Regions from separate parts of the Oxobacter pfennigii genome, predicted to be linked through region 1. Evidence: riboswitches for the same ligand, from Rfam matches in the RefSeq annotation. Region 1 holds a riboswitch; each other region holds the start of a gene.

Region 1 (4,259 bases):
AAATAGGAGAGTATTTTCATAAAGAGGATGTAGACTCCATAATTGCAGCATATAAAATAAAATATGATGAGGAGATTAATGTAATAAAGCCTTACATGAGGGGCAAAAAGCTTATGATTGCTACATTTAATCATAATATAGACTGGATTTTACAGACTGCAATAGACTTGGAGATGAGAATAGTATTTGTGGGAATCCTGAATTATTCACAGGAGAACCTGTTTCAGACGGAATATAAAGACAAAATCGAGGAGCTGCACATTCAATATAATAACGAAAACAGGCCGGGCGACCTAAAGCGGATAAAACCTGATATTCTGCTTACCAATTACTCATCGACAAACCTGGATGGAGACATACTTGCGGATACCATACCTCTTTGCCCCACTGCCGGTTTTTTAAGCGGCGTTATAATGGCAAGGCGATGGAGCCAGCTTTTCAGGATGAACCTAAAGGAAGGGTGGAAGAAGGATGACATTTTATTCAGAAAATATTTCTCCTGATAATTTAACGGGTGCGGTTTTTGCCATCGAAGGAATTAAGGATGCCTGTGTAATATTGAACGGGCCGACAGGATGCAAATTCTATCACAGCGCCGTATCCGACAGCCAGTACTTAAGGAGTCTTTCCTTCGACCCTCTTGAGTATTCCGAGGATTTTTACTTCGGGCAGCCCAGGGTACCTTCCACCTATCTTGACAGCCATGATTACGTTTTCGGAAGCGGTGAAAAGCTTACGGCCATACTGCGGTCTGTTACAAAAAAGAATTTTAAGTTGATTGCCGTAATAAATTCTCCCGGTGCCGCCCTGATAGGGGACGATTTGGAGAAGTTTCTCCAGCAGGAGGTCAGCGGCATTTACTGTTTTTCAATGGAAAACACGGGTTATTCGGGAAGCTTCGGCGTAGGATATCAAAATGCCATAATGAAGGTCATGGATACCATTACAATGTGTCCTAAAAGCACCCGTAAAAAAACCGTAAACCTTATAGGCTTATGTATTTATCAAAAGTATTTTGAAAGCAATTATAAGGCCATAGAGGCTCTTTTAAATCTGTGCGGCATTGAAGTTATTTCGGCTTTAGGAGCAACGGATTCTGTAGAGACAATAACTCATGCGCCGGAGGCTCAATTAAATGTTGTGCTTTATCCCGAATACGGAATGAAAATAGCAGAGAAGTTTAAAGCCGAATATGAAATTCCATATATTGTACCCGATGAAGGTCCTCCTATAGGTTTTGATGCAGCGGAAGCCTTTATAAGGCAGGTCTGTATTGCCTTGGATGCAAACCCGGAAAAGGCAATTGAAGTAATAGAAAGAGCCAGAGCCAGGGCATATTTATTCCTGGCACGGTATTCATCTCTTCTGGGATTGCCAAAGGGTTCGTTATTTTCCGTTAAGGCCGAGGCTTCTGTAGCTTACGCTCTGACAAAATGGCTGTGTACTTATCTCGGGATGATACCGGCTGCTGTTTCAATTTTGCCGGAAGCGGATACTTCCTTTAATATAAAGCTCAAGGACTTTCTGACCGGCATTAGCTACGAAGAAGTTTTAGACAGGCCAATTATAGAAACACCTACCCATATGTTATTTGCAGACGGCAGTACCATTTCACAGCTTAAGCTTAATGATGATACCTTCTGCGGAGTAGAAATAGCAATGCCGACATTGGGATATGTGGATGTTACCGAGAAGTTTTTATTTGGAGAAAGAGGAGCTTTATTTTTACTGGAGCAGGTAATTAACGGATTGAGATTTATTTAAATTTTAAAGACTCTGTTTCGAAAAAAGATATTTATAAACCCCTTTTACTATTGTATTGGATGTAAGTGTATGCTATATTTTTATTAATGTTAAAACTGAATATTCCATTACCGGGTGCCCATTCCACAGGGATGGGTTAAAAGGGAAAGTGGTGAAATACCACTGCAGCCCACCGTTACTGTGATGTTGACGAAACCTTGAAAAATCACTGGAATATATTCCGGGAAGATAAGGGAGTAGGATGAAGCTCAGCCAGGAGACCTGCCCGATAATTGTTGAATCTTTCGGAGGGAAAGATAATACAGTGTCGGGAAACGATATTATAGGGCAGTCTGGGTTATTTTGGCTGTTTAAAATAAATTGTGTTTTAAACACCTCTGAAAGTATTGAGGTGTTTTTTTATTTTGCTTTTTAAGGGGGTGATTTCAGAGAGACAGGCTTAATAGACGTATATAAATTTTATTTTAAAGGGGGAAAAAAGAGCGTAATGAAATTATTTCATAAGAAGACGTATCAAAAAAAGCTGAAGCGGCTGCTTTCAACGTTAATGGTGTTGATGATGCTGTTATCATTATTCCCTGCCAATGCGCTGGCCGAAGCAGGGAGCCATCTTGCAGCCAGCTATACTAAAGCCATTGACGGGGCGGCTGTTGCATATGTTACTACTCCGACTACGGTGGAAATAGATCTTTCGGAAGCTACGGAGAATATTTCCATAACCGAGGGCGGTAATTATGTGATTACCGGCGTCACAACATCAACCATAGTCAGTATAGACACGGCAGGTACAGTCAACCTGACCTTAGATAACGCGGCAATCCTGCGACCGGCCGATGCCGCCACCAATGCCAACGCTTTTTCTGTTGAAGGCGGAGCTGTTGTCAACCTGACGGTCAAGGCAGGCACCGACAATACAATTTCCAACGAAAAAGGACCCGGGTTCAGGATTGGAAACGGAGAGTTGAATATAAAGGGTACAGGCACTCTTAATATCATTGGTAGCTCCTACCCAATTTATTCCAGCGGAGATATTACCATTGATGAAGCTGACGTTACGGTTACCAACACTACGGGTGTTAACACATCCAATGGCTTCTACCTGACAAAAGGAGGGGAGGCTACATCGGGTCCAACCCTTACCGTAAACAGCGGTAGCCTGAATGTTGCCCTTCAGGAAAAAGTAGGAGCAGGAACCTCAGCGGCACTTATGATCAGTGGCAGCGGTACCTCTTTTATACAAAACGGCGGTACCGTCACATTGATCAATGCCACCAGCGTTGATCAATCCTATGGAATACGCTCCGACGGGCCGGTTACAGTCAAGGTAGGCTCTTTGTTTACCTATGGGCAGACCAACGGAGTATATCTTGCTAAAGATTCAACAATGAGTATTAAGGATAACGCATCCTTTATTGCGGCTTCGGGTAACAGAGCCTCATTTGATGTTATGAAAGGCGCCGTATTTTGCAATGGTACAGGCAAATTTATTGATGGAAAGGGCATCGTTTCTTTAAAATTAGACAGCCCTGTAGAAAGCAGCACACAGCTTGCATTAAACCATGATCCGGGCACCGGATATGTCCGGGATATGGCGGCTAATCTTCCCATGGCTGCCTATTACGTGGCTTTTGCAGGCAAGCTTGGAGATACATATTATATGCAGGCTGGAGACAAATATGTCACATCCGAAAGCGAGGGCCTTTACTGTGCTACCTTCAAGGTGGACAGCATAGTGGCAAACCCGGTAAAGAAGGATGCTGCCGTGTCATCACTGCCCCAATCCTTTGAGGTATCGCAGCCGGCAGGCGTAGAGAGCCTAAAGGTAGGAAGTGCCGTGCCTTTGAGCGTTTCTCCCAATTATGTTGTAAACTGGAGCAGCAGCAACCCCGGTGTGGCTACAGTAGATGACAGCGGCGTCGTTGCGGCTAAATCGGCGGGCACTGCCACCATTACCGCCGAATGCCTGGGAATAACGGGAACATATAATATCACCACCGTCAATATGACCGACCCGAGGGTGTTTACATTTATTGTGGATAACCCAGAGGCAATAGTAAAGATATTCCGTGACGGCTTTACCTATGTCCCTGTCTCGGTATCGGGAGGTACTTTCACCTACTCCCTGGAAGACGGTACATATAACTATGAGGTCTCAAAGGAAGGATTCCCAACCATAACTGGCGAATTCACAGTTTCAGAAAATGGGACAAACGAAATCTCTCTTTCCATGTACTATAGCGTAGACTTTGAGATTATAGCCGGAGAGGGAGTTGACAGCGCCGCCGGTGCGCTCATTAAAGTTTTTGACAGTGAGAATAATGAGGTTTCCGGGACGGAGGGGCATTTCGACGGCCTCAACGGAGATTACACTTATACCGTCACATTGGATGGCTGCTATCCCGCATCCGGAGCTTTTGGAGGCGTGGGTGTTATTAGGATCATTTTGAACAAGGACCGAAGCAGTTCAGGCGCCGCCGGCTGGGCAGGGGCATATA
Region 2 (4,259 bases), on a different contig from region 1:
TCCTGCTGAGTATAAAAGCAGAGATTAATATAGAGAAAACCATATTTGGGAGGGAAATATATGAAAACAATGATTGTGTATTCCAGCAAAACAGGAAATACAAAAAAAGTTGCCGAAGCCATCCTGGAGGTAATGCCTGAAGGAACCTTCATCCACTCTGTTTCAGAGCAGCCGGCATTGGAAGATTGTGATCTGGTTATTTTGGGATGCTGGATTGATAAGGGAAATGCCGATGCAGCAATGAAGGAATATATACAGGGAGTTAAGGATAAGAAGGTTGCCCTGTTTGCGACTTTAGGAGCTTATCCTGATTCACCTCATGCCGGGAAAGTCATAGAGAGGCTTAAGCAGCTTGTGGATGCTTCCAATGAATATCTTGGAGATTTTATTTGCCAGGGGAAAATAGATCCGGCACTTACCGAACGGGTCAGGCAATATCCTCCCGATCATCCCCACTACATGACACCGGAGAGGATCAACAGGCACATGGAAGCGGCAAAACATCCCGATTCCAGGGATTTGGAAACTGCACAAAAGGTATTCATGGAAGTTCTTAGAAGGGCAGAGGGAATATAATTTTTAAGGAGAGCAGGGATGGGGACAATGATGAATAACATTCAGTCAGAAGTAAAAGGGAGGTATTCAAAACGTTTAAAAGGACATCACGATGCCTTGGCTCCCTTAAGAAGGCTTCGTAATGAAAAATCTTTCCTGAAGGAATACCTTTTGCAGATGGAACCGGATACGCGTCCTAAAGCCGTTTATATACATATACCCTTTTGCAGCAAGATATGCACTTTTTGCAACATGCGAAGATATTTGTGCGCTCCGGCTTACGATTATCACCAGTTAATAATCAATGAAATAAAAAGCTACGGCGTATTTCCATACATACAAAACAGCAGCTTTGATGCGGTATATTTCGGAGGCGGCACTCCTACCTCCCTTGAAACAGGCAATTTAAGGGATATTTTGCATGCTATCAAGGAATATCTGCCATTAAAACATGATGCGGAAATTACAGTTGAAACCAGTATCACCGAATTGACAGAGGATAAATCAGACATGTTTTTAAAAGAAGGAGTTAACCGTTTAAGCATAGGGGTGCAGACCTTCTGTGACAGGGGAAGAAAGTTGCTGGGAAGAAGAGGCAGCGGTGAGGATGCAGTTTCAAAAATCAGCAAGTTAAGGCATGAAGGCTTTGAAAATGTGAGTATGGACCTTATTTACAATTATCCCGGCCAGACAGAGCAGGAATTAGAGAAAGATTTAAAGCACATCTCTTCTTTGGATATTGCAGGATTATCATTTTATTCCCTAATGCTGCGTGAAGGGTCGGCGCTTGGCACGCAGTTTTCGGATGGGGAACGTGATTCCATAGATTCAGATAAAAAAGAATATGATTTTTTCATGAAAATATATGATTGGCTTACAAAAGAAGGCTTCGAGCTTTTGGAACTTACAAAAATGGTAAGGCCTAAAAGGGATGCGTATAAATATGTAACAACCCGTTACGGCGGAGGGGATACACTGGCTTTAGGCGCCGCCGCCGGCGGCAGGCTAGGGGATTTTATATGGATGAATCCCTTCGATATTTCAGAGTATGGTGCCGCCGTTGAATCCGGCAGGGCAGACACCCTTCAAGGAGCTTTAACAGTTTCTATGTATAATTATATCTACCGGCTTATAGGCAAAATACAGTTTGGTAATTTTGACGTTGAACCGGCAGGCTTTTGGGAACAAAGTAGTGATATAATTGAAGCTTTTGCGCAGCAATTAAAAATCGAAGGATTAATTGTTCCCGAAGGTTACAGCTTCAAGCTTACAAAGGAAGGCATATACTGGGGAAACAACATTGCCAATGAATTAGCGGAATTGCTGGTTTCCCAATGGCTTAAAGCCTCTACAAGGGAGAAATGAAGTAAGGAGTTTATGGAAACAGCACAAATTATTACAAATAAAGGTGAAAAATTCATTGTGTTTCATATGGTCATAATATAAAATGAAACTTAATTGAATATAAAAAAACAGGTGCCGGTTATGATTTTGATGGACAAAATTATAAACCGGTGAAAAGGGAAGTGGGTAGAAATCCCACGCGGTCCCGCCGCTGTGAAAGAAGAGTCCTTGCTAAATGCCACTGGGAAACCGGGAAGGCTGCAAGGGTGATGATGCTTAAGCCAGAAGACCTGCCTGTTTTATTCACCATTTTAACTCTACGAGCGATAGAGAGGTGCATTTATGCATATGTTATTTGCATGGGTTGTTATTACCTCTTGACTGTTTACGGTTGAGAGGTTTTTTAATTGTGGCAAAAAAATTTATTATATGGAGGAGAATGCAGAATGAAACCCATATTTTCCCTAGGCGGAATTACAGCAGAACGAGGGACTAAAGCACAGGGCTTTATCAAGGTTTTGGATACCGGAACAGTGATGCCGGTCACATTGATTAATGGAGAAAAACAAGGCAAGACCATGCTCATCACATCCGGAGTACATGGAAGCGAATATCCCGGAATCCTCACGGCTATACGGCTGGGAGCAGGGCTTGATCCCAAAGATATTTCCGGTCAAATAATCCTTGTTCACCCGGTCAATCTTCAGGCTTTTTCAAAGCGCTGTGCCGCTGTTGTGCCGGAGGATGGGAAAAACATAAACCGCATGTTTCCAGGTGATGAAAAGGGCAGCATCGCAGAAAAAATAGCTTACGTTATAACCAATGAGTTTTTTAAGGCTGCCGATTATTACATGGATTTTCACGGCGGTGATTTATATGAATCTCTGATACCTTATGCCTATTTTTCAGGCAGTTGCAATTCAAAAGTTGTACAGGCATCTAAAAAAATGAGCCAGGTTCTGGATTTGCCTTACATGGTAAATTGTATGGAAACCTCAGGCACTTTTGGCTGTGCCGCCATGCTTGGCATACCGGCTATCCTTGTGGAAAGAGGCTGCAATGGCCTTTGCCTTAAAGATGATGTCGAAAAATACATTCTTGATGCAAAACGGGTATTGAAAAGACTGGATATACTTGCCGATGACAGCCTTATATTCCCTGACAAAGCACCTCTGGAATTAACAAATGTTTGCTATACGGAAGCAAAGAGTACTGGATGCTGGCTGCCTGCCGTTACAGCCGGGCAAAAAATCAGGAAAGGCGACAAGCTTGGATACACAACGGATTTATTCGGCCAAATTATTGATACTTATTCAGCGGAATTTGACGGAGTGGTATTGTATCATTGTGCTTCTCTTTCGGCTCCAAAGGGGAGCGAACTTGTGGCATATGGAGAGCTTGACTGGTGATTAGCTAAAAATAATACCGGGATGAAATTGACAAAAGAGAGTATGAATCTATACATAAATATCAGTAGTATGAGGAGGAGATTTAATGTCTGATGAACAATTGTACGACGTATGGTGGAATGACGACACAGCCGGAGAACAGTCCATGGAGGATAATCATCAACCCCACTGGCATAAGGTGCTGGACATGATAAAGGAGAAAAATATTCTGGATTGTACTGTTCTGGATTTTGGTTGTAATCAAGGAGGTTTTTTAAGGTTTTTATATCAACAAAAACCTTTTTTAAAGGGGGTTGGCGTTGATTTAGCCAAAAAATCCATTGAGGTGGCCAACAAGAGGAAAAAGGATTTGCCCATTTCATATGAAGCAACCGCCAATGTGGACAAGTTTATCGATACCTTTAATCTGGCCTTCAGCATTTCCGTTATTTATCTATTACAGGACTTAAAAGAACATGCCTGGAAAATGAAGCAGGCATTAAAGCCCGGAGGCGTATATTATTGCACATATACCGATTACAGCAAAAACCCCAGCCTGCTCTATTACAAAAAGCAAATAGACAGGCAGGGAACAATTCCAATGCAGCTTCACTCTTTAAACGATATTGCCGGGGCGTTTTTTTATGAAGGATTTTCGGTAGAAATGCGGAGAATGCCTCCTAAAGGATATATTCATATAGATCCGGAGGATCCCTGGTTTAACTGTATTGCCGACAGGATGCAGTATGAGTACCAGGAAGCGTATATTTACCGCTTTACTGCGCCTGGGAAATAAAATTACTTGATGAATTTTAATGTTGTTTTAAAAGAGGGTGGTATATCATGATTCAATCTGCTGTAAAATCAGCGGTATTATTTTTGCTCACTTTCATAGGTATTACAATATTATCCTTTACCCTGTCCTATCTTTCCCCCAGCGACCCGGCAGAGATTATGCTTACTGAAAATGGC
Region 3 (4,259 bases), on a different contig from region 1:
GCGGCATGGGCGACGGTAATCGCACAGGCATGTTCCTTTGCCTTTGGAGTATTCCATCTTAACAGAACCCACGAGGTTTTAAGATTCAGCATTAAAGGCATGACCTATGATAAAGAAATATTTAAAACCATAGTAAGAATAGGCCTTCCCTCCGGCGTACAGCAAATGTTGGTCTCTGCCGGAATGATGGCATTGACCAGAATTGTAAACGGCTACGGAACCGACACCATGGCAGCCTACACGGCGGCTACCAGGATTGAATCCTTTGCAGTAATGCCCTGTATGAACGTATCCATGGCGGTATCCACCTTTGTAGGGCAGAACATCGGAGCCAACAAGCCCGAAAGAGTAAAACAGGGATTTAAGGCAGGAATTTTGATATCCGGCACTATATCCTTGACAATATCCATAGTTGTAATACTCTTTGGAAAGCACCTCATATCGATATTTACCTCAGACGCCGCCGTAAAGGCAATAGGCGGAAGATATTTAACCATAGTGGGAGCCTTCTTTATAGTATTCTCCACCCAGTTTATAGTCAATGCGGTATTAAGAGGCGCCGGAGATACATTTGTACCTATGCTCTTTACCATACTTTCCCTATGGGTCATAAGAATTCCCGCATCGGCGCTTTTATCTGCCAGAATTGGTTCCGACGGCATATGGTGGGGCATTCCTGTAGCCTGGATAGCTGGTCTTTTGATGTGCTATAGTTATTACAGAACAGACAAATGGAAAAACAAAGCAGTAGTCAGAAGGAGTGTACTCAATGCAGAATAAGGAAACGGCCCGGAAACTTTTAAATTTTTTCGTAAATTTCAACAGCCACATGAAGATTTATCATAATTATCACAATGACAGCCGACCCATAACCGAGCAGCAGTTTAAAACCATGCTTAACCTTAAAATATTGGAGCGCTGCACTTTGAAAGAACTCAGTGAAAAGCTTAATTTATCAAGCTCCAGCACCTGCATAATGCTAAACAAGCTTGATGAGGAAGGCTATATTACAAGGGAAAGCGATACAAAGGACAGGCGAAATACATTTTACAGCCTTTCAAATAAAGGTCAGGAATTTTTAAATGAGGACCTTGATAAAAAGCTGGACATCATAGGCAGCAGATTGGAAAAGCTTTCTGAAGACAAACTTGAGCGGCTTATAAGCTCTATGAATGAATTTCAGGAGATATTAAAAGAGATAAAGAGTCTTTAAGACTCTTTATCTCTTCTATAAACTATTTTAATCGGCCTATCCTAGCCACTGGCGCATGTAAAAATTTCGGAATCTTAGTTCCGGGTGAACAGGTAAACAAAAGGCAGGTGGAAGGACCGGCGGATTTATTTACATCCACATCACCTATGAGTTCAAGTATCAATTCACACCCATTGCTTTTAGCCAATGTTTGCGCTTCTGCCAATATACCTCTTGAGCCTACGGGCAATATATCATGAACCCCTTCGATAAAGGATAGCAGCTTTATATGATTTCCTTTTGCCACCTCTTTATCATCCGGATCGTCAACCTCATTTCCTACCTTGGGAATGCCTAAGAAATACACATCATCCAAAGCCCTTGACGTTCCAATCCTAAGCTCTTCTTTGCCGCACCTTCCTACAACTGTGACGCCAACGGCAGTTTGTTTTGTGGTCATATTTTTTTCAGTGCTTATTGCTATTGGCAGTTCCTTTATATCATTTGCCTTCAGCTCGTCGTATACTCCGTCCAGTATGCCTTCTCCAGTGGGATTCAGCTCGTTTGAGATTGTGACGGACATGACTATGGGATATGCACCTGCCGACAATATCTCTAAAAGCGGCACTCTGGCTGCATATCTTCCTACTATATAAGGCGTAACCTTCACGACATCCAGCTCTTTGCTTCCTATAGCTCCGCTGGAATCGCAGGCAGTCACTATATAAACATTGCCGCAATCCACAACCTCAACATCCCGACCAAAATATCCCATTATTTAGCCTCCTGAATCTCCTTCACAAATCCTACATTTTTAATGGATGAGAAAACTACTGCAGCCAAAATTACATTGAATATGCTGGCAGCCATCAACGGCAGAAGTGATGCCAAAAATACCGGCAGCCCTAAGTTAGGAATGAATATCAGTATAACAGGTGATACAATACCATTTAATATAATACCTGCTATAATTGCCACAATCAAGTTAATTTTATTTGCTATAAAGCTGAATACCACCATTATTATTCCCATTTCAACGGCTACAACGAGATGGATCGGCAAGCTCATAGGAAAACCTCCCAATGCCGCTGACAGCATATGTCCTAAAAATGCCACGGCAGCCCCCGGCAATCCTCCCAGGACAAGAGATGCTAAAAATGCCGGCAGCGAATCAAATGCAATGCTTGATGTAACGGGATTAGGGATTTTTATGTACCCACCTATGATGCTAAGAGCGATAAAAAGGCCCATCATAATAATTGTTTTTTGTTTTTTCATAATACTTTTCCCCCTTGAAATTTTAAAAATAAGAATCCCACCTACTATGGCAATCTTTGATTGCTATAGCAGGTCCCGGGAACCCTTTATTACATATAAAAAAGTCCTTAAATACAAAAATACCGTATTTAAGGACTTTACCGTCATCCTGCTGCCTGTCTGCACAGACATATTACATAAAGGCAGGTCTCCTGGCTTACGGAATAACAAGACTTTCGCCTTCCCGGCAAAAGCCAGTGGCAATTGAAAATCTCTACCGTGTACAGTGGTGGGTCCGCTGAGGATTTTCACCTCATTCCCTATTATCCATAATGGCACCTTCACGCTTTTATTTAGCTTTCATGATATGATAATTCCTGTAAGGAATTATCATATCATGTTTATATTATCACATTTAGCTGCTTAAAACAATATTTAAAACTACATTTCTGCTGTTATATCTCCTGCAACGGTATTTTTCCTTTTAAATAGCTTTGTCTTAAGAAATACCGAAAGATCATCAAACAATGTATAGGTTACCGGGATAAAGACCAGTGTCAATAAGGTTGAAAGGGTCAATCCGCCTATAACCACCGTACCCATAGGCGCCATAGTCTCGGCTCCTTCGCCTATTCCTAATGCCATGGGCATAAGGCCTAAAATGGTTGTCAAAGTCGTCATCAATATCGGTCTTAGCCTTATGGGGCCTGCATTTATAACGGCAGTCCTCCTGTCCTCTCCTCTTTTTCTTCTTGTTATAATGTAGTCTATCAGCACTATGGCATTATTAACAACTATACCGGCCAGCATTATAACTCCTATAAAAGCCGGGACGCTTAAAGACCTTCTTGTCAATGCCAGAGCCAGGGCGCCTCCCGAAAATGAGAAGGGCACTGACAGCATGATTATAAATGGATTCAGCAATGACTCAAACTGGGATGCTATTACCATGTAAACTATGATAAGGGCAAGAACGAGCGCCATTCCAAGATCGGCAAAAGCTTCCTGCTGCTGCTGGCTTTCTCCGCCTATCTCAAAAATATATCCGTCCGGCATATTATATTCCATAAGCTTTTGATTTATATCATTTGTCACGCTCAAAAGGTCTCTTCCCATAATCTGGCTGGATACGGTAACCACCCTAACCTGATTATCCCTGTTTATGGTTATGGGGCCTTTTTCTATGGTTACCTCGGCCACCTGGCCTATAGTAACGCTGGCACCCGAGGCTGTCTGTATTATTATCTGCTTTAAATTGGATAAGCTTTCATTGTACAAATTATCGCTCTTTATAACTACGTCCAGCTCATCACCGTCATATTTCAGTGTTGTCGCCGTTCTTCCTGTAATATTTCCCCTTACGGCTGACGCTATCTGGGAGGCTGTCAGGCCATACTGGGTGGCAGCACGCCTGTCTATTTTTATCTGAACTTCGGGTACCTCTCTGTCCAGGCTGGAGCTTGGTTCTCTTGTTCCTTCGACAGATCTTATTATATTTTCAAAATCATCGCTTATTCTTTTCAGCTCTTCCAAATCGTCTCCCTTTATGCTTATGCTTATAGGAGAACCTCCCATCATACCCATGCTGCCGGTTGCGGCCGTAACTCCTATTTTAGCACCGGGTATATCCTTTACCAGATTACGTATTTCATCTGCTACTTCAAGAGAGCCTCTCTCTCTTTCGCTTAAGCTTTTCAGCATTACTGTAATAGAGCCGCTGTTTGAGCCCCCGCCAAGATAACCTCCGCCGGAACCCGCCCTTGAAAATACCGACTTTATTTCCTGAATTCCTTCAATCTTTCCCTCAATG

Evidence for each region. A riboswitch is a leader RNA that binds a small molecule or an ion and turns the genes downstream of it on or off. The one in region 1 is predicted to bind cobalamin.
Region 2: another riboswitch for cobalamin. It lies ahead of OXPF_RS10100 (M14 family metallopeptidase); the one in region 1 lies ahead of OXPF_RS13755 (DUF4430 domain-containing protein).
Region 3: another riboswitch for cobalamin. It lies ahead of OXPF_RS21650 (ECF transporter S component); the one in region 1 lies ahead of OXPF_RS13755 (DUF4430 domain-containing protein).

What each region holds. Positions count from the first base shown of each region.
Region 1 covers NZ_LKET01000039.1:86,125-90,383, forward strand. Annotated here, with positions in the region: gene OXPF_RS13745 (nitrogenase component 1) at 1-503, shown strand, start outside; gene OXPF_RS13750 (nitrogenase component 1) at 472-1,764, shown strand; cobalamin riboswitch at 1,860-2,047, shown strand; gene OXPF_RS13755 (DUF4430 domain-containing protein) at 2,252-4,259, shown strand, end outside.
Region 2 covers NZ_LKET01000031.1:48,199-52,457, reverse strand. Annotated here, with positions in the region: gene OXPF_RS10115 (ABC transporter ATP-binding protein) at 1-9, shown strand, start outside; gene OXPF_RS10110 (flavodoxin family protein) at 61-576, shown strand; gene OXPF_RS10105 (coproporphyrinogen-III oxidase family protein) at 604-1,920, shown strand; cobalamin riboswitch at 2,013-2,211, shown strand; gene OXPF_RS10100 (M14 family metallopeptidase) at 2,346-3,308, shown strand; gene OXPF_RS10095 (class I SAM-dependent methyltransferase) at 3,394-4,083, shown strand; gene OXPF_RS10090 (ABC transporter permease) at 4,131-4,259, shown strand, end outside.
Region 3 covers NZ_LKET01000027.1:29,576-33,834, forward strand. Annotated here, with positions in the region: gene OXPF_RS06230 (MATE family efflux transporter) at 1-780, shown strand, start outside; gene OXPF_RS06235 (MarR family winged helix-turn-helix transcriptional regulator) at 770-1,213, shown strand; gene OXPF_RS06240 (hypothetical protein) at 1,236-1,967, opposite strand; gene OXPF_RS21650 (ECF transporter S component) at 1,967-2,470, opposite strand; cobalamin riboswitch at 2,635-2,807, opposite strand; gene OXPF_RS06250 (efflux RND transporter permease subunit) at 2,891-4,259, opposite strand, start outside.